Regions from separate parts of the Bacillus sp. DX3.1 genome, predicted to be linked through region 3. Evidence: riboswitches for the same ligand, from Rfam matches in the RefSeq annotation. Region 3 holds a riboswitch; each other region holds the start of a gene.
The links. Region 3 has a riboswitch for S-adenosylmethionine ahead of QRE67_RS25530 (bifunctional O-acetylhomoserine aminocarboxypropyltransferase/cysteine synthase). Riboswitches for the same ligand answer to the same signal wherever they lie in the genome.
Positions count from the first base shown of each region.

Region 1: another riboswitch for S-adenosylmethionine. It lies ahead of mtnK (S-methyl-5-thioribose kinase); the one in region 3 lies ahead of QRE67_RS25530 (bifunctional O-acetylhomoserine aminocarboxypropyltransferase/cysteine synthase).
Region 2: another riboswitch for S-adenosylmethionine. It lies ahead of QRE67_RS02250 (cyclase family protein); the one in region 3 lies ahead of QRE67_RS25530 (bifunctional O-acetylhomoserine aminocarboxypropyltransferase/cysteine synthase).

Region 1 covers NZ_CP128153.1:3,762,799-3,769,258, reverse strand. Annotated here, with positions in the region: gene QRE67_RS18730 (pyridoxal phosphate-dependent aminotransferase) at 1-909, opposite strand, end outside; partial or broken gene QRE67_RS18725 (carbon-nitrogen family hydrolase) at 924-1,683, shown strand; gene ltrA (group II intron reverse transcriptase/maturase) at 2,409-4,238, shown strand; SAM riboswitch class I at 4,581-4,722, shown strand; gene mtnK (S-methyl-5-thioribose kinase) at 4,814-5,998, shown strand; gene mtnA (S-methyl-5-thioribose-1-phosphate isomerase) at 5,995-6,460, shown strand, end outside.
Region 2 covers NZ_CP128153.1:437,995-444,454, reverse strand. Annotated here, with positions in the region: gene QRE67_RS02260 (nucleotidyltransferase domain-containing protein) at 1-247, opposite strand, end outside; gene QRE67_RS02255 (PRK06851 family protein) at 634-1,743, opposite strand; SAM riboswitch class I at 1,898-2,010, shown strand; gene QRE67_RS02250 (cyclase family protein) at 2,102-2,734, shown strand; gene QRE67_RS02245 (hypothetical protein) at 2,759-3,139, opposite strand; partial or broken gene QRE67_RS02240 (ATP-binding protein) at 3,389-4,615, opposite strand; gene QRE67_RS02235 (helix-turn-helix domain-containing protein) at 5,134-5,373, opposite strand; gene QRE67_RS02230 (hypothetical protein) at 5,562-5,930, shown strand; gene QRE67_RS02225 (DUF1963 domain-containing protein) at 6,235-6,460, opposite strand, start outside.
Region 3 covers NZ_CP128153.1:5,088,670-5,095,129, reverse strand. Annotated here, with positions in the region: gene QRE67_RS25535 (chloride channel protein) at 1-492, opposite strand, end outside; SAM riboswitch class I at 954-1,057, shown strand; gene QRE67_RS25530 (bifunctional O-acetylhomoserine aminocarboxypropyltransferase/cysteine synthase) at 1,233-2,531, shown strand; gene metA (homoserine O-acetyltransferase MetA) at 2,515-3,420, shown strand; gene QRE67_RS25520 (homoserine dehydrogenase) at 3,565-4,860, shown strand; gene thrC (threonine synthase) at 4,860-5,918, shown strand; gene QRE67_RS25510 (YczE/YyaS/YitT family protein) at 6,064-6,460, opposite strand, start outside.

The sequences.
Region 1 (6,460 bases), 1.3 Mb from region 3:
TCGTGATTCATAGCGTTCTACCAGTTCATTCACGCAAGTTTGCGAGCTTAATAGTGCTTCACAAGCTGCTTCTTGCACCGCACCGAAAATACTGACATACATATGGTCTTGTAGTAAATTAATAGTTTCAATTACACTTTCGTTACCGATGGCAAAAGCGATACGCCAGCCAGCCATATTAAATGTTTTTGATAATGTATAAATCTCGATCCCAACATCCTTCGCACCTTTTGCTTGTAGGAAACTCGTTGGTTTTTTACCGTCAAAACCAATTGCTCCGTAAGCAAAGTCATGTACAACTAAAATATCATGCTCATTTGCAAAAGAAATCGTTTCTTCAAAAAATTCTTTTGATGCAGTAACACCAGTCGGGTTGTTTGGATAATTTAAAAACATTAATTTTGCTCTATCAGCAGTGTTGTGGTCGATTTTTGTATAGTCTGGTAAAAAATCATTTTCTGCTAATAATGGCATGGTTTCAAATTGTGCTTTCGCTAAAGCGACGCCTGATAAATAGTCAGGGTATCCGGGATCAGGCACGAGAATCGTATCTCCAGGATTTGTGAAACAAAGTGGTAATTCGACGAGTCCTGCTTTACCACCAAATAAAATAGCTACTTCTGTTTTTGGGTTTACTTCCACACCATATTCGCGTTTATAGAACGTAGCGACAGCCTCTTTTAAGCTTTCATGTCCACGAAATGGTGGATATTTATGATGAATTGCTTTTTCTGCCGCATGTTGCAAAGCTGTTACGATATGTTGCGGTGTTGGTTGATCTGGATTTCCTTGTCCTAGATTAATAACATCGTGTCCTGCTTGCACCACTTTATTTACTTTAGCAACGAGTGAAGCAAAAAATTGTGTTGGTAATGATGTTACAATCTCGGAAGGTTGAAAATGTTTCATACTTTCCACCTCTTTTGAAAGTTGTTACAATTCTAGTGACAAATGATATAACCTTTCCAACTTTTTGTAAAGAAAAAAATAAAAGAGAATGGGGCGGACAAAATGAAAGTAGCTTGTGTTCAAATGGACATTGCTTTTGGTTCTGTGGAAAAAAATATTAAAAATGCAAAGAAGAAAATAGAAGAAGCGATGAAAGAAAATCCAGATGTGATTGTATTACCGGAACTTTGGACAACGGGATATGATTTACAAAGACTTACCGAAATTGCTGATCAAGCCGGAGTGCAAACAAAACAACTTCTTTCAGAATGGGCGAAGCAATATGGTGTAAATATTGTTGGTGGCTCCATTGCGAAACAGACTGATCAAGGTATTACCAATACAATGTATACAGTCAATCGTGAGGGGCAACTGCAACATGAGTATAGTAAAGTGCATTTGTTTCAATTGATGGATGAGCCCAACTATTTAATAGCTGGTGATGGAACGGGAGAGTTTACACTTGATGGTGTGCAGTGTGCAGGTGTAATTTGTTATGATATTCGTTTTCCAGAATGGATGCGTGTTCATACCGCAAGAGGAACAAATGTATTATTCGTTGTAGCAGAATGGCCGCTTGTGCGTTTAGCACATTGGCGTTTACTTCTTCAAGCGAGAGCAGTTGAAAATCAATGTTATGTTGTTGCGTGTAATAGAGCTGGGCAAGATCCGAATAATGTGTTTGCTGGTCACTCTCTTATTATTGATCCATGGGGAGGTACGACACGTTCCTAAGTGAAAAGCTTAGGCACTGTCGAACAACAGTTCAACAGTGAACTGTCATTCTGAAAAGTCAAATGATAGGGTAACGCCTTGAAGGGCTTTCTCTAAACCTTCGACATGCGACGAAGTTAGCAAGAACCAAATCGTATGAAGTTCGAAGAAGTCGGCTGAGAGCTACCGTAAATCGAAAAGATACGAAAGCTGTCCAGAGGTGGATGGTGTAGCCTATAGGCCGGGAGTCTATAAAACACTTATGGTTAGAATGTACAATAATGCAATACGAGCTTTGAATGTGCAGACGAATCTCCGATTGTACGGGTCTATAATGGGAGCATATCGAAAGGTATGCTGACACAATTAGTGTCGTTATTGTGGATTAGTAAAAGTCTCCTTTATGAACGTCCATATATTGTTACAGGCAATATCAAGATAACAGGCTTATAGGAGAAACCTAAAAGTGTATATGCACAGATAAGAATGACGGAACGTGGTAAGCTACCAACGCGGAGGGCTTGCTTCCGATGAAACGTTTCTAGGGAAAGTACGGATGATATTAGTCCGATATATAACCTAGATTTATGGTAGTGAAAGTGGTGGCACAGTACCGATGAAGCGTCTAACGAACGTGGAGGGATAGCCACTAGTCGATTGAAGACTGAACAGTTACCAACGGTTAGCATGGATTCGGGTAAGACTAAGAGATGTAGTGCTTCTTGCAAGAAAGGAGGCTACAGCCCATGTTGAAGAAAACCAAACTTAGACATAACGAATATTACGACATGCAATCTCAATATGACGAACTATATTCGCAAAGTCTCAATGGTAACAATTTCTATAAGTTAATGGACATTATTGGTTCAGAAGAAAATATTAGATTAGCATATAGAAACATCAAAACTAATAAGGGTAGTAAAACAGCTGGCGTAGACGGATTAACAATCAAAGACATTTGGCATCTGAATGACTCACAAATTATTAAGCAGGTCAGAAGCAGACTACAACGATATCGTCCTAACGCTGTTAGGAGAGTAAATATTCCTAAAGAGGGAAGTAACAAAACACGTCCCCTAGGTATCCCTACCATTTGGGATAGGTTAGTCCAACAAAGTATATTACAAGTCTTGGAACCTATCTGTGAAGCAAAATTCTATAACCATAGTTATGGATTTAGACCAAGCAGAAGTACACATCATGCCTTAAGTCGTATGGTTAGTCTTATGAATATATATCGCAACCATTACTGTGTAGATATTGATATCAAAGGATTCTTTGATAATGTCAATCATGGAAAACTCTTAAAGCAGATGTGGACACTGGGAATCAGAGATAAATCACTTCTATGTGTGATATCAAAAATTCTCAAATCTGAAATCCATGGGGAGGGAATTCCTACTAAAGGTACACCGCAAGGTGGTATTATTTCACCATTACTCTCCAATATCGTACTTAATGAACTGGATTGGTGGATTTGTAACCAATGGGAGAACTTTACTCCCAAGAATGCAAAATTGTCACCAGGATGGCTTGTGTGGGCACGCAAGAATAGAAATCTTAAAGGTGGACATATTGTGCGTTACGCAGACGATTTTAAAATAATGTGTAAATCATATACAGATGCAAAGAAATTCTATTATGCCACTGTTGATTTTCTCAAGAAGCGCCTTGGACTCGATGTAAACACAGAGAAATCTAAGGTTGTAAATCTCAAAAAGAATTCGTCTATCTTCTTAGGATTCAAGGTCAAACTAGTCCAACAAAAACAATCAAGACATGGGTATGTTGCCAAAACTAGTATGACAGATAAAGCCATACAAAAGACTAAACGAATCCTCAGGGACAAAATTAAAGAGATACAGAGAAACCCAACAGCGGAAGCTGTGATAAGATACAACACTACCCTTATTGGCATACAAAATTATTACAAATATGCTACCAAAATATACATTGATTTGACAGAGATTTGCTACACTCTTCTCAAATCCATCAAAAACAGACTTAGGGAGAATAGTAAGAAAATTTGTTTCAGTGAAACTCCTAAGAATTTTCAAAAGCGAGCCAAAGGCATTCTGCCTAATACCAAAATATATTCGGTTTGTAACATACCGTTACTCCCTATCACTGGTATGCACCATAAAAACCCATGGAATTTCTCTCAAAGTATTTGTAACTACACGGTTAAGGGAAGAAGTAAAATCCATGAAAATCTTAAAGCCATACCTCGGGACGTTCTTAAACAAGTTATGACTACCTATTCAAAAAATAGGAGCATCGAATATAACGACAATAGGATATCTAAATATGTCGCTCAATATGGAAAATGTTACGTAATTGGTGATGTTATTGGAATTGACAGAGTACATTGTCACCACGTAGTTCCCCTTAACAAGGGAGGAACGGATACTTACAGTAATCTAGTCATTGTTGACTCATTCGTCCATAAATTAATTCACATGACCGACATAGTGAAGATAAAACACGTGCTTCTCTCGCTTAATTTTAACGAAAAATCACTAAACAAATTAAATAAACTTCGTACTAAGTCTGAAAACGAACCGATTACAATCTAGAATAACTTATAGTGTCAGTTGGAAACGATGGAACGCCGTATGATGGGAAACTATCGTGTACGGTGTGATGTGGGGGAAAAGGTGTAGATAACTTCAAAGCCTTACCTATCACAATAAATTGTAGCGGAAGCAGATGAAACAGAATCTATTTTGCATGGTGCACTGGACTTAGAAAAAATCAATGAAGTACGAAAAGGAATTCCTGTCTTTGTTGATCGCCGTCCAGATCTATACAAATAAAGTGAAATTTTGATCAGGGGGCTTTTACGGAAAAAATGTTGACAAGTGATTTTTATTCTTGTTATAGTCTTCATCAGAAACTTGAAAATTCAAATATTGCAACTCTTATCAAGAGCAGGTGGAGGGATTTGGCCCGATGAAACCCAGCAACCGACCGTAATACCATTGTGAAATGGGGCGCGTATGCGCCATTAAGGCACGGTGCTAATTCCAGCAGAAAGGAAAGCTTTCTGACAGATAAGAGGGGAGAAGATAAACTTCAAACCTCTTTCGTCGTTAAAAGGGGTTTTTCTTATGATGAAAAACCCTGAGATTTAAAAAGGAGGGAGAAGAAGATGGGATATCAATCATTAACAGAAGAAACAGCAATCCAATATGTAAAAGAGCATGGGTACTTTGAAAAAGGTGCAAAGGTGACTTGTCATGAAATTGGGGATGGAAATTTAAATTATGTGTTCCGTCTTCATGATGGGGAGCACGGTATCATTGTAAAACAGGCTCTTCCATATGCAAAAGTTGTTGGAGAAAGTTGGCCACTTTCATTAGGACGGGCGACAATTGAAAATCAAGCGCTACAGATTTTCGGGAAATATGTGCCTGAATATGCACCGAAAGTATATGGTCATGATGAAACGCTAGCTGTGACGGTAATGGAGGATTTATCGAATCTTACAATTACCCGTAAAGGATTGATAGAGGGTGAGGATTATCCGCTTTTATCACAACATATTGGTCGTTTTTTAGCATATGTCCTTTTTTACACTTCAGATTTTGGGCTGCAATCAGAAGAAAAGAGAGTACTAGATGGTCAGTTTGTGAATCCTGATCTATGTAAAATAACGGAAGATCTTGTGTTTACAGATCCATTTGCAAATTCTGCTACAAATGATTACGAAGAAGCACTGCAACCAGTCCTAGATGAACTTTGGTGTGATAAAAAACTAAAATTACAGGCAGCGCAGTGTAAATATAAATTCTTAACGAGAAAAGAAACGTTAATTCATGGAGATTTACATACAGGAAGTATTTTTTCTTCTCCATCAGAAACGAAGGTGATTGATCCGGAGTTTGCAACATTTGGGCCGCTTGGATTTGATCTTGGACAATTTATTGCGAATTTGTTGCTAAATGCGCTGTCACGAGAAGAAGAGAAAAGAAATATACTATTCTATCATATAGAAAAAACGTGGAGTAATTTTGTAGAAACCTTTACAAAACTATGGGTATTAGAAGGCGTAGAATCATATACGAAAGAGAAACAGTGGTTAGCAATTGTACTGCAAAATATTTTTGCTGATGCAGTTGGATTTGCTGGTTGTGAAATCATTCGCCGAACAATTGGGTTAGCACATGTAGCTGATTTAGATGGAATCGTGGACGGAAAAAGAAGAATTCAAGCAAAAAAACAAGCGCTATATTTAGGCCGAGAATTATTGTTACATGAAACGACAGGTGCAGATATCCAGGTGTTTCGAGCGTTATTTCAATATATTGTATCAGGAGAGGGAGTAAGAATATGAGCACAACAGTTGCCGTTCCGCGTTCTGTAAGCTGGAAAGGGGATTCTATTGCTGTATTAAATCAAACGAAATTACCACATGTTGTAGAGTATAAAACATTAACTACGATTGAAGATGTGTGGAAAAGCATTGTTATGTTAGAAGTACGCGGAGCGCCAGCCATTGGAATTATAGCTGCATTTGGCTTAGCGCTTGCTGCTAAAAAATATGATGTTACAAATATCGAAGACTTTCAAAAACGATTTAAAAGAGACTGTAACTATTTAGCGACATCACGTCCAACCGCGGTTAATTTATTTTGGTCAATCGACCGGATTGCTGCTTCTATTCAGCATGTAACAACAATTAAAGAAGCAAGAAAGAAACTAGAAGAGGAAGCACTTCAAATTCAGCAGGAAGATGAAAGAGTGTGCCGCAGTATTGGAGAGAATGCGCTGACACAGTTTAAAGATGGCGACCGTA
Region 2 (6,460 bases), 530 kb from region 3:
GCAGTGCTTTTCTAATATCCCAGCCACTTATATCTAAAGCATCATTAATTGGGTATTCAATGACATCACGTTTTTCATTTATCGATAAATACCAATCTACTGGATGAATATATACAAAACGAACATCATAATCACTATCTTTCGATGGGAATCCCCATGCCCTGCTTCCTGATTCAACTGCAAATAGGATTTTTACGTTGTTCTCTTTCTCGATTCTCTGTAGTTCAAATTGAATTTTCTCTTTCATATGTATCACTCTCATTTTCTGATCATTTCCCCGGAAATTCGACAAAAATAATAGAATTCCTTCATTATGTTGAAAACTATATTTCCTATCGTTTCTTCTCTAGAAAAATATACCATATAAGATTATAGCAATTCTAATCCGAATCCAGCTTTCTATATAAATACAAATTAAAAAACCGACATAAAATACTTCTTTTTAGGTAGGAGAGAGCATCCGTTCATGCATAGAAGCGGTCAGATCCTTTTCCTGCCCAGACATAGTGAAAACAAAGAGAGAAAACGAGTGCAGGTCACCTTTTGTTATCCATAGCCGCGGCTTATATGTCGAAAAATCAAAATGGATATATATACAAAATGGACCACCTTTTAAAAGTGGTCCAGCTATCGTTATTTCTGCCCTTGAGCAACAAGCTTGGCAATTCGCTCAAACTCGCTCTGTATTTCTTTTTTATAAGCATCTACCTTTGTAAAATCCATCGCAGCAATATAGATGCGCTCTAATTTATCTCGCACTGCTTTGGCTTTCGCTAAGAAAGACATTGCTTCATTCATTTTGGTTTTGTATTGAATGGAAACATCACGAATTTCCGTAGCGTATTTTTCATCGGTTCCTGGAGTAACAATAAGATCATACATATCAATAATCTCATCGCCTTCTCGCACCGGAAAATATTCATGCGGTGCTGTACTATCAAAGATGGCAAACCCTAATTCTCTTACAATAATCATATCAAGGCTATTTGGATCAAATCCACAATGATATACCTCAACATCAAAACCTTTTTCTTCGGCTGCGACTGCTATTTTTTTTAACATCGTTGATTTTCCAGAACCAGGACGCCCTTTTATAAAATAACGATTCGGAAGACCTTCTGTTAAATTTGGAACAAAATCAACCGCACCCTTTGGCGTTGCAGCTCCTAAGAAACGATGTTTCACAATCGCATGTTTCCCTTGTTTATCCGTGAACAGTTTTTGAATGAGCTCTTCTGTTAGTTCATTCGCCTTTTGAAAATTAATATTATCAATATAAATTTTCTCCCAATCATCATGAACTGCTAACGCTTCTTGAAAACATGCATACGCAGATTGGAACGCACCACTTGCTTCTGATACATAACGTGTAATTTCATTTTTATACTTTCGCAAGTGCTCTGAATCCCAAGCAACTCCTAGGTTTACGTATTCTTCCACAACGCCAGGCACTTTCGGCTCAATAACATGCGGTGCGGTGCCATCTACAATCCCTACTTTTAATTTTGGAATAATCACACCATCAATCGAGTTATTATCAGACGAACAATGTAGCAGTTCAATATCATATCCTCTTTCAGCCCATTCGCGGCCAATCGCTTTCATCAGTGATGATTTCCCTGTTCCTGGTCCGCCTTTTAAAATGAATAATCTTTCAAGCCCAATTAAATTTTCCTCATATAAGCTATAAAAACCTCTCGCTGTGTTACCACCAGCATAATAATTTAAAATTCTCCCTGTCACTGCACTCACTCCTTTGCAGAAGTTTACTTACATAAGCTACAATATGCATCACCCGTCAATTGGGTGAACACCTATTTTTTTCGTCTTGCAATAGAAAAGGAAATGAATTACAATCAAAATAACGAAAATTCTTAATTTTAAAACTTAATAAAACTTCTTATCGAGAGAGGCAGAGGGACTGGCCCTTTGAAGCCCGGCAACCTCAGTTTATACAAACTGAACAGGTGCTAAATCCTGCAAAATGCATTGCATTTTGGAAGATAACACATGAATTTACATAACTGTATGTAAAGCCCTTCTTTCTCGGTTGAAAGAAGGGCTTTTTATTTTTACCTAACACGAATGGAGGAATACAAGTATGAAAGTTATCGATTTATCACAAACATTTGAAAATAATATGTCTCAATTTCCTGGAACACCACCGATTCATCTAGAACCGATTACAAGCGTGGAAGAAACCGGGTTTCAAGTAACAGATTTTCATTCAGTTGTTCATGTCGGTACACATTGTGATGCACCCGCTCATTTTATTTCAGGAGCAACAACAATCGATCAACTACCGCTTGATCAGTTTGTAGGCGAAGCCATTCTCATTGATGTAACACATGTGCAAGAAAGAAAATTATCAAAAGAAGTGTTACGTGATGTTGAAGTGAAAGAAGGAGATATTGTGATTTTCCATTCCAATCTCTCAAAAAAATGGAATACAGAAGCTTATGCAGAAGAAGCATTCTCTCTCTCTGAAGAGCTTGCTGAAGAATTAGTGCGATTACAAGTGAAATCTGTTGGATTAGATTTCATTTCACCAGATGAAGTCACAACGGAAACATCACCTATCCATCATATTTTATTAGGTAATGATATTTACTTAATCGAAAACTTAACAAATTTAGATGCGATTGGAAAGCAGCGTTTCTTCTTTTCCGCAGCACCTCTAAAAATTAAAAATAGTGATGGTGCTTTCGCGAGAGCATTTGCTGTTATCTTTTAGTTCATCACAAAAAAGCAGAGACCATTATTGATCTCTGCCTCGATATTTTCTATTCCAGTTCAAGAATAACTGTCCAATTCGAGGACGGATCCAAGAAAGATAATCTTTGTCTTTCTTTTTTGTACAAATAATTTCTTCCCCATCAATCATCCCAACAAGCTCTAATTCTAACAGTTGTCTCGTAAATTCGAGAATATTCACTTTTTCTTCTGGGTACTCTTCCTTTAACTTTTCTTCAATTTCTCCTAGTAAAAACCCGTCACGCATCATCGCAAGTGCATCAATACAAAGCGGCGGCATTTTATAAGCTTCTCCTGTAACTGTATCTTTTACAATATAATTCTTTTCATCTTTTTGAAATTGAATCGTGTGTAAACATACATTTGACCATAATGTTAACTCCATCCATACCACCTCTTTCATAATATCAGCATAGAAAAAGGATGCGTGCGCATCTCTTTTTTCACTTAAAATCAAATTTTATTTAAATCTAAATAATTGAAACCGGTACATTAGCTATATGCTACATGTCGATATTTTCCTCCATTATAAACGAAGTGTTTTATAAAAAAAAGCCTTCTTGAACCTTTTATAAAATGTTTATATTTACACAACAAGAGCACTTTTCTGACAAAGTGCTCTTGTTCTCATATATTATATAATCGGTAAGATTATTTCAACTTTTGTTCCTACGCCCACATTACTTTCAATTTTTATATCCCCTTGGTGTTCTTCAATAATTTTATATGTAATCATTAAACCAAGACCTGTTCCATTCTCCTTTGTCGTGTAAAACGCTTCACCAATTTTCTTTATTTTCTCTCTATCCATACCGCACCCTTCGTCTTGAATACAAATACAAAGGTGTCCTTCACCAGTTTTATACGCATGAACGTTTAAATTTCCGCCATTCATCATAGATTCGATTCCATTTTTCATAAGATTTAATAGGACTTGCTTTAATTGTTTTTCATCACCGTTTATATGAGGTAAAGGCTCATCTGTTTGTATATGAATATTCACAGCATATTGCATTGCATAACTTTCCATCAATTGAACAACATATAACAAAATCTTTTGCATATCACACAATTGATACGTTATTGGTTTTGGCTTTCCAAATAACATTAACTCACTAACAATTCCATTAATCCTCTCAATTTCTTGTAACATAATGTCATAGCTAACAACATCAGTAGGATTACGGTCTTTTTGAATTTGAGTAAATCCTTTTAAAGCGGTTAATGGGTTTCGAATTTCATGCCCAATTGCTGTAGATATTTTTCCGATCAATACCAGGTTTTCAGTTTGTTTTATATTCGTTAATGCTTTCACCACTGTGCTAACATACGATTGGAATCTCTTTAATAAAGAACGTGAAATAATGAAAAAAAAGATGCATAGCACAAGAGGAATGACTACTTTTAAATCCCATAATAATAAAGCAAAGAAAACATACTTGCCAATCGCACCAAAAGAGACTAAACAAAAGTATTTTCTATTTGCAAAGACTGGTGCAAAAAGTATGAAAAATATCTCTACTATGTTTCCATTTTCAAATACTCGATCCGTACGTAAATAAATCATTAAATTATTAATCAAATCAATTAGCATATACCCAATAAAAAATAAATATTTCACAAAATAAGTATGATCCCTTTTTTGGAGATAAATTGAAATTGGGAGTAATGAACCTACAAAAATATATACTCCAATTCCCAATCCACCTTCTGGCCATCCGACCTGTGCTTCATTTATGTTCATTGCAGGATATATAAAATAATATATAATGTCATACAACAAAAATATAAAATAAAATAATATTAAAAATACCTTTAAAGCTTCCTTTTCTTCTTAAATCAAACTTTGAAACTTATTCATATGAATACTCCTTTTAAGCGGTGCAACAGCATATTACATTTCACTTGCTAGTGCTATAAATTATACTTATGAAATTGCTTTCAGAACAACATGCATCTGTCTAAACATATTAAAAACCTTATATTATACAGCTACTCTCATAAAGTACGTGCATTCTCTAACTATATAAATCCATTTTGATTTTTCAACATATAAGCCGCGGCTATGGATAACAAAAGGTGACCTGCACTCGTTTTCTCTCTTTGTTTTCACTATGTCTGGGCAGGAAAAGGATCTGACCGCTTCTATGCATGGTCGGATACTCTCTCCCACCTAAAAAGAAGGGTTTTATGTCGGTTTTTTAATTTGTATTTATATAGCAGGGCTCTCTTCAATACCTAGCATAATATTAGCCCCCTACTCATTCACTCAAGTTGATTATTTCATCATAAAAAAATACCGTTTCGAGATGTTTATCCTATACATCTTAAAACGGTATTTAAAAATGACACCATATAACATTTGGAATACAAAATGATCTAGTCCTCGTCTTTCACATCCATATCCTCTGGAATTGGTTCATTTAAGATTTCTTCCACTAACTGCTTATATTTTTCCATTTGCTCTAAGTGCGTATTGAATTGTTCTTTATTAAGCAAATATTGCTCACCGTCATACAAAGCTCGAATACGCTTTTGCTGAACTAATTCTTCAATATAAGATTCCGGAAGATTTAAATATTCCGCTGCTTCTTTTATCGTTATATACAATGGAGTCATTCCTTTATTATTTTTTATTATTTCCACATGATTCATCGTACTTTATTATAACTTAGTTTTGTAAATGAAATAAAAAGTTTTTGTAAATACAGATCAAAATGCAGGTGATAGCATACCAGATATTGTATAATAATATAGTGAGCCTAAAAACAGATAACAATCATCATTCATACAAAGGGGAGTTAAAAATGAATACACATCACATTCTTACAACATTAGAACAATCTTTACAGGCTGAAACAAAACACACTGCTTCTAAGTTATCTCAAGCTCTGCCGAATCGTATTATTCAGCAAACAGAGAATACAAATGAAGATGTTAGCTACAACACAATTGGAGAATGGTACGCAAACCATTTCTTATTCCAACAGAATGACTTTCTGTGGGCGAAATACACTTACTATGACGCATACTGTGAAGCGTTGCAAAACCAAGGATACCTTACAAAACGTGTACGTAACATGCTAGAAGCAGTCGCTAGAAGACATGGGAAACAATATATTGCTTCTATACAAAATGAGCAATTTCCTAATTACCGCGAAAAAGGAACTGCATGATTTGTTGAATGGCACAACTTACTCAGAACAAGCTACATGGACTCTGGGGATATTTACAAATGAAAGGTTCACGTCTTTTTGATGTATTCTCTTCTTTCGAGAATACATCAAAAAGACGTGAACTTAAGAAACTGGTGTAATAAAAATGATAAAACAAGGATTCAAAACGCAAACACCCAGCCTACTTCTCTACTTATTAAAAATAGAAAAGTGACTGGGTGTTTGTATATATCACGAAAGATATTGAACTATCTTCCATAAGTTCATTCTACTTGTTTTTTTACTACGGATAACTTTATTCCGGTTAACTAGTACAAATATGAGCATATGTATTAGAAAAATTCTTGTTCTTTAAATCATTTGTATCAATTAAGAATTCTAGATCTCCAGCATCCCACCAACACATACCTACTTCATCTATAGAACCTATTTTTAAAAGGGAATGCCAATTCTCAATACCCTTTTTATGCATTTCTTTATTAGAATTGTATTCTCTTAATTGTGGCAACACACAAGTTCCCAATGTTTTT
Region 3 (6,460 bases):
GAATAGCGGTGCATTAAAAATAACACTTAAAGTAGCGCCAATCCCAATTTCTGTTAGTCCCTGCATTCCTTTTAAAGCAAAATTAAAGCGATCACCAATCCACGTACAAAGTCCACCTATAATCCCAACAAGTGCTGCTTCTGGTCCTAAGCTTGCGCCAAATACTAAAACAATAATAGCTGTTAACGTAGCTTGATGCACAAAATGGTACTCAATCCTACCTGTTTTCTTATATTCAGCCATTACCTCTGGCATTAACCGTGGGTATGTACCGAAGTACTTCTGTGATAATCCGATAAGAACACCACCGATTATTGTTACACAAATTGTGTAATAAGGTGGTAATGTAAATTCTTTGGGTAAATATTCCCAAATGAAGTGAATTCCAGCATTGGTGACAACTAAAAATAACCAGACTGTAGCACCAACTATAGAACCTAGAAACATACCATATATGATGAGTAAGTAGTGCATACCTCTCCTAATGGCCATTCTTTATGCCTCCTTTATGTTATATTCTATTATGAAAAAGTTAGAGATTATGATACGAAAATAATTGGATAACTAATTCAATATGCATATTATCTTTGTAAGAGAATTACTTATTCAAAATATATTATAAAAATCAGCATTATTATTTTATGAAGCCCTGAAACATTCGTAATTGTAATCGTGTTTTTGTATATATTTTGACAACATTTGTATAAAGTGTAGCATTGTTAAATATATTATGTTGATAGTTACTATGATTAGATATAACTCTTTAATTTTACATAGTAAGTAAGGTTTTTAAAAGGTATTCTTTTTCTTTAGATAGAGCCATTTTCTTTGGTTTTTTAAATTTAAATTTTAGGAATAAATAATTAAACTGTTAATAAAATCTTTTGGAAAAATTCAGAAAAAAATAATTGACAGTAGGAAAATATTGCTATAAAATCAACGGTAATTGAATAGTCTTATCAAGAAAAGGTGGAGGGACAGGCCCTATGAAACCTTGGCAACAGCCGATTAGCGGAATTGTGCCAAATCCTGCAGGTAGTACCCTGACAGATAAGAAAGATAAAATCAGAGCGTGTTTTCAAACTGCTTCTTTCTTGTTCGGGAAAGAAGCAGTTTTTTTATTTTCATAAAGTGAAACTATTATCAATAGATTGAGGATGAATACTCAATCTATTGATGGAAGGCGTTAATTCTTGACTCTTAGAGTGAGAGAGAAGAAAGGAGATTAAAAAATGGGAGAATCATGGGGAAAAGGAACAATTTGTGTGCAAGGTGGCTATACACCAAAGAATGGTGAACCTCGCGTCCTGCCGCTATATCAAAGCACGACGTACAAATATGATACGTCGGATGATTTAGCCGCGCTCTTTAATTTAGAGGCAGAGGGCTATATTTATACGCGTATTGGTAATCCGACACTGGCAGCATTTGAACAGAAGCTAACAGAGTTAGAGGGCGGTGTTGGAGCTGTTGCAACAGCATCTGGTCAAGCTGCAATTATGCTTGCAGTTTTAAATATTTGTGGCAGTGGTGACCACCTGCTCTGTTCTTCAACAGTTTATGGGGGAACAGTTAATTTATTTGGAGTAAGTCTACGTAAGCTTGGAATTGATGTGACATTCTTTAATTCGAACCAGACTGCTGATGAAATTGTGGCGCTCGCAAATGATAAAACAAAATTAATTTATGCTGAGTCACTTGGAAATCCAGCGATGAATGTTATAAATTTTGAAGAGTTTGCAGCGGCAGCAAAAGAGCTGGAAATACCGTTTATCGTCGATAATACATTGGCAACGCCATATTTGTGCCAAGCGTTTGAACATGGGGCGAATATTGTTGTTCATTCTACAACGAAATATATCGATGGTCATGCAAGCTCATTAGGCGGAATTGTTATTGATGGTGGAAATTTTGATTGGACAAATGGAAAGTTCCCAGAGCTTGTGGAACCAGACCCAAGCTATCACGGTGTCAGTTATGTACAAAAATTTGGGCAGGCGGCATATATTGTAAAAGCTCGTGTGCAATTATTAAGAGACTATGGAAACTGTATGAGCCCGTTCAATGCGTATATGAGCAATATCGGTTTAGAAACATTGCATTTACGAATGGAGCGTCATAGTGAAAATGCGCTCGCAGTGGCGCAGTGGCTTGCTAATCATGAACGAATTGAATGGGTGAATTATCCAGGACTGAAAAGTAATGAGAATTATTCACGAGCACAAAAATATTTGCCAAAAGGTGCAAGTGGGGTGTTAACGTTTGGCGTTAAAGGTGGTTTACAGGCTGCCAAAGATTTCATTGCAAACGTTAAATTGGCAACCTTAGTGACGCACGTAGCAGATGCAAGAACATGTGTCATTCATCCAGCAAGTACAACGCACAGACAATTAACAGAAGAAGAGCGGCGTTTAGCTGGTGTTACATCTGATTTAGTCCGTTTATCGGTCGGTATAGAAGATGCATCTGATATTATTGCAGATTTACAAGAAGCATTAGTTGGAGGCAAAACACATGCCGATCATTGTTGATAAAGATCTACCGGCTCGTAAAGTGTTGCAAAAGGAAAATATTTTTGTGATGACAAAAGAGCGAGCAGAAACGCAAGATATACGTGCTTTAAAAATTGCAATTTTAAACTTAATGCCAACGAAACAAGAAACAGAGGCACAGTTGCTTCGGTTAATCGGTAATACACCGCTTCAACTGGATGTACATTTGCTTCATATGGAGTCTCATGTATCACGTAACGTAGCGCAGGAACATTTAACAAGTTTTTATAAAACATTTCGTGATATTGAAGGAGAAAGATTTGATGGACTTATTATTACGGGGGCTCCAATTGAAACAATTCCTTTTGAAGATGTAGATTATTGGGAAGAGCTCGGGCGCATTATGGAATACTCCAAAACAAATGTAACATCTACCCTTCATATTTGTTGGGGGGCACAGGCTGGACTGTATTATCATTATGGAATTCCAAAATACTCGCTGACAGAAAAGCTGTTTGGTGTATTTGAACATGAGGTGCATGAGCAGCATGTGAAGTTATTGCAGGGATTTGATGAACTCTTTTTTGCCCCGCATTCTCGTCATACAGAAGTGCGAGCATCTGATATTGAAAGAGTACCAGAGCTTACAATACTTGCAACATCAGAAGAAGCGGGTGTCCATCTCGTCATGAATCAAGATGGTAAACATATTTTTGCTCTCGGTCATAGTGAATATAGCTGTGATACGTTAAAGCAAGAATATGAACGAGATAGGCAAAGAGGGTTAGATATTACGATTCCTAAAAACTATTTTAAACATAATAATCCATCTGAAAAACCACTTGTAAGGTGGCGGAGTCATGGAAACTTATTATTTTCAAATTGGTTAAATTATTATGTGTATCAAGAAACCCCTTATGTTTTATAAGATAATCATTCTATAACACGTGGCAACGTTTTCTTTGTAATGAACAACCTCTATTTTTCCGAATGTTCAAAATATATTGTTTTTCTAAAATTTAACTTATATAATGGCATCTAAATACAATTATCTAGAGGGGTGGACAGTATCATGAATGAAATTCAAGTGGGCTTATTAGGCCTTGGGACAGTTGGCAGCGGTGTGGTTCGTATTATTACGGATCATCAAGATCGTCTTATGCATCAAGTAGGTTGCCCAGTGAAAATAGCAAAAGTATTAGTACAAAATATTGAAAAAGAGAGAGAAGTCCAAGTACCCTCTACTCTATTAACGAAGAATCCAAGTGAAATTATAGATAATCCTGACATTGATGTTGTCATTGAAGTAATGGGCGGTGTTCCAGAGGCAAAAGCGTATATTTTGAAAGCTTTGCAAAGTGGTAAGCACGTTGTCACTGCCAATAAAGATTTAATGGCATTGCACGGAGCAGAATTACTTAACGCTGCAAAAGAAAATCAAGCTGATCTATTTTACGAAGCGAGTGTAGCTGGAGGTATCCCAATTTTACGTAGCATCGTAGAAGGACTTTCTTCGGATCTTATTACAAAAGTGATGGGAATTGTGAATGGAACAACAAACTTTATTTTGACAAAAATGTCTGACGAAGGGAGAGCATACGACGACGTGTTAAGAGAAGCGCAGGAGCTTGGATTTGCGGAAGCAGATCCAACATCAGACGTAGAAGGATTAGATGCAGCAAGAAAAATGACGATTTTGGCAACTCTAGGTTTTTCTACAAATGTGGAGCTTGGGGATGTGAAGGTGAAGGGGATTACATCCATCACAGAGGAAGATATTAAGTATAGTAAAAGCTTAGGATACACAATTAAATTAATTGGACTCGCAAAGCGAGATGGAGAAAAATTAGAGGTAACAGTCGAGCCAACGTTACTTCCTAATACACATCCTCTTGCTGCTGTTCAAAATGAATATAATGCTGTATATGTATATGGTGAGGCGGTAGGAGAAACGATGTTTTACGGTCCTGGTGCCGGAAGTTTGCCAACAGCAACAGCAGTTGTTTCTGACCTAGTTGCGGTGATGCAAAATGTGCGCCTTGGTGTAACAGGAAATAGTGCGGTTTCTCCGCAATATGAGAAATTGTTAAAAGAAAAAGACGAAATTTTCGTGAAAAAGTTTTTACGTCTACATGTACAAGATGAGATTGGTGTATTTGCAAAAATTACATCACTATTCTCAGAGCGTGGTGTTAGCTTTGAAAAGATTATCCAAATGCCATTACAGCAGAAAGGAGCAGCTGAGATTGTCATCGTAACACATCGTGCATCCCTTGCAGATTATGAATATATTTTACATACACTGCAATCATACGAAGAAGTAGATTGTGTAAAAGCAAACTATCGAATCGAAGGGGATGCTAGATAATGTGGAAAGGGCTGCTTGCTGAATATAAGGACTTCCTACCTATTACAGAAAAGACGCCACCCCTGACGTTACACGAAGGAAATACACCACTTGTTTTATTAGAGAACCTTTCAGCGCGGTGGGGTGTTACGATTTATGGAAAAATAGAAGGAGCGAATCCAACCGGATCTTTTAAGGATCGCGGCATGGTAATGGCTGTAGCGAAGGCGAAAGAGGTGGGAAGCAAGACGGTTATTTGTGCGTCTACAGGTAATACGTCTGCATCTGCAGCAGCTTATGCAGCTAGGGCAGGGTTATCATGTATTGTTATCATTCCTAATGGGAAGATTGCATATGGGAAATTAGCGCAAGCGGTCATGTATGGTGCGGAAATTGTAAGTATTGATGGAAACTTTGATCATGCTTTGCAAATGGTGCGTAAATTAAGTGATACGTCGCCCATTACACTTGTGAATTCTGTCAATCCGTACCGCATTGAAGGACAAAAAACGGCTGCATTTGAAATTTGTGATGTACTCGGAAAAGCTCCGGATATTGTAGCAATTCCAGTTGGGAATGCCGGTAATATTACAGCGTACTGGAAAGGTTTTAAGGAATATCATAAAAGGCTTGGCACTGGTTTGCCAGAAATGCATGGTTTTGAAGCAGAGGGAGCAGCTGCTATTGTGCGGGGGCATAAAATTGAAGAGCCTGAAACACTCGCAACGGCAATTCGGATTGGGAATCCGGCAAGCTGGGAGAAGGCTGTGGCTGCGGCAGAGCATTCTCAAGGTAAAATAGATGAAGTAACAGATAGCGAAATTCTTCAAGCATATGAATGGTTAGCGAAGTACGAAGGGGTCTTTGCTGAACCTGCTTCTTGTGCATCTCTTGCCGGTATTTATAAGCAATTGCAAAGTGGAGAAATTGCGAGAGGAAGTCAAATCGTAGCGGTACTAACAGGAAATGGCTTGAAAGACCCAAATATCGCAATTGATACGAAGCAAATTCAGCCAGTTGTGTTGCCGAACGATGAAAAGATTGTCTTTAACTATATTCGCGGAGCAGTTGTCCAATAAAGTGAAACTTTAATCAGTGGGTCTTTCTTCATCCCCCGCTTAACTTCTTTGTTTCCTGCCGAATTTTAAGGTGGAGGTATTACGGCCCGTGAATAGCGAGATAAAGAGGCTCCAGTGATGAAAGAACAGAAAAGCCTATTGAAAGTTACATGCTTTCAATAGGCTTTTTTACGTGGAGTATTTTTGTGCCAATATGAATAAATGCTTGAATAATCCATCCGGTCGTAAAGGAAAGAATAATGGTTCCAAAATAAATAGGGCCATCTAATAAGAAACTAATCGTTAAGAATAAGAAGGCGAGTGAAATTTCTGTCCTCCGAAATGTCCACTTTCTCTTCTCAGAAACAGTGAGAACGAATGCTTCTTGCGGAGCTGCACATAGTTGTGTAGACACATACACTCCAATTCCAGCCCCGACAAATAGATTTCCGCATACAAGTGTTATATATTTTGGAAGAGAACGAATGAAATCCATAATGATGTCGATAGAACCAATAGCATCCACAAAAACAGAAATCAGGATCATTGTAACAATTGTTCCT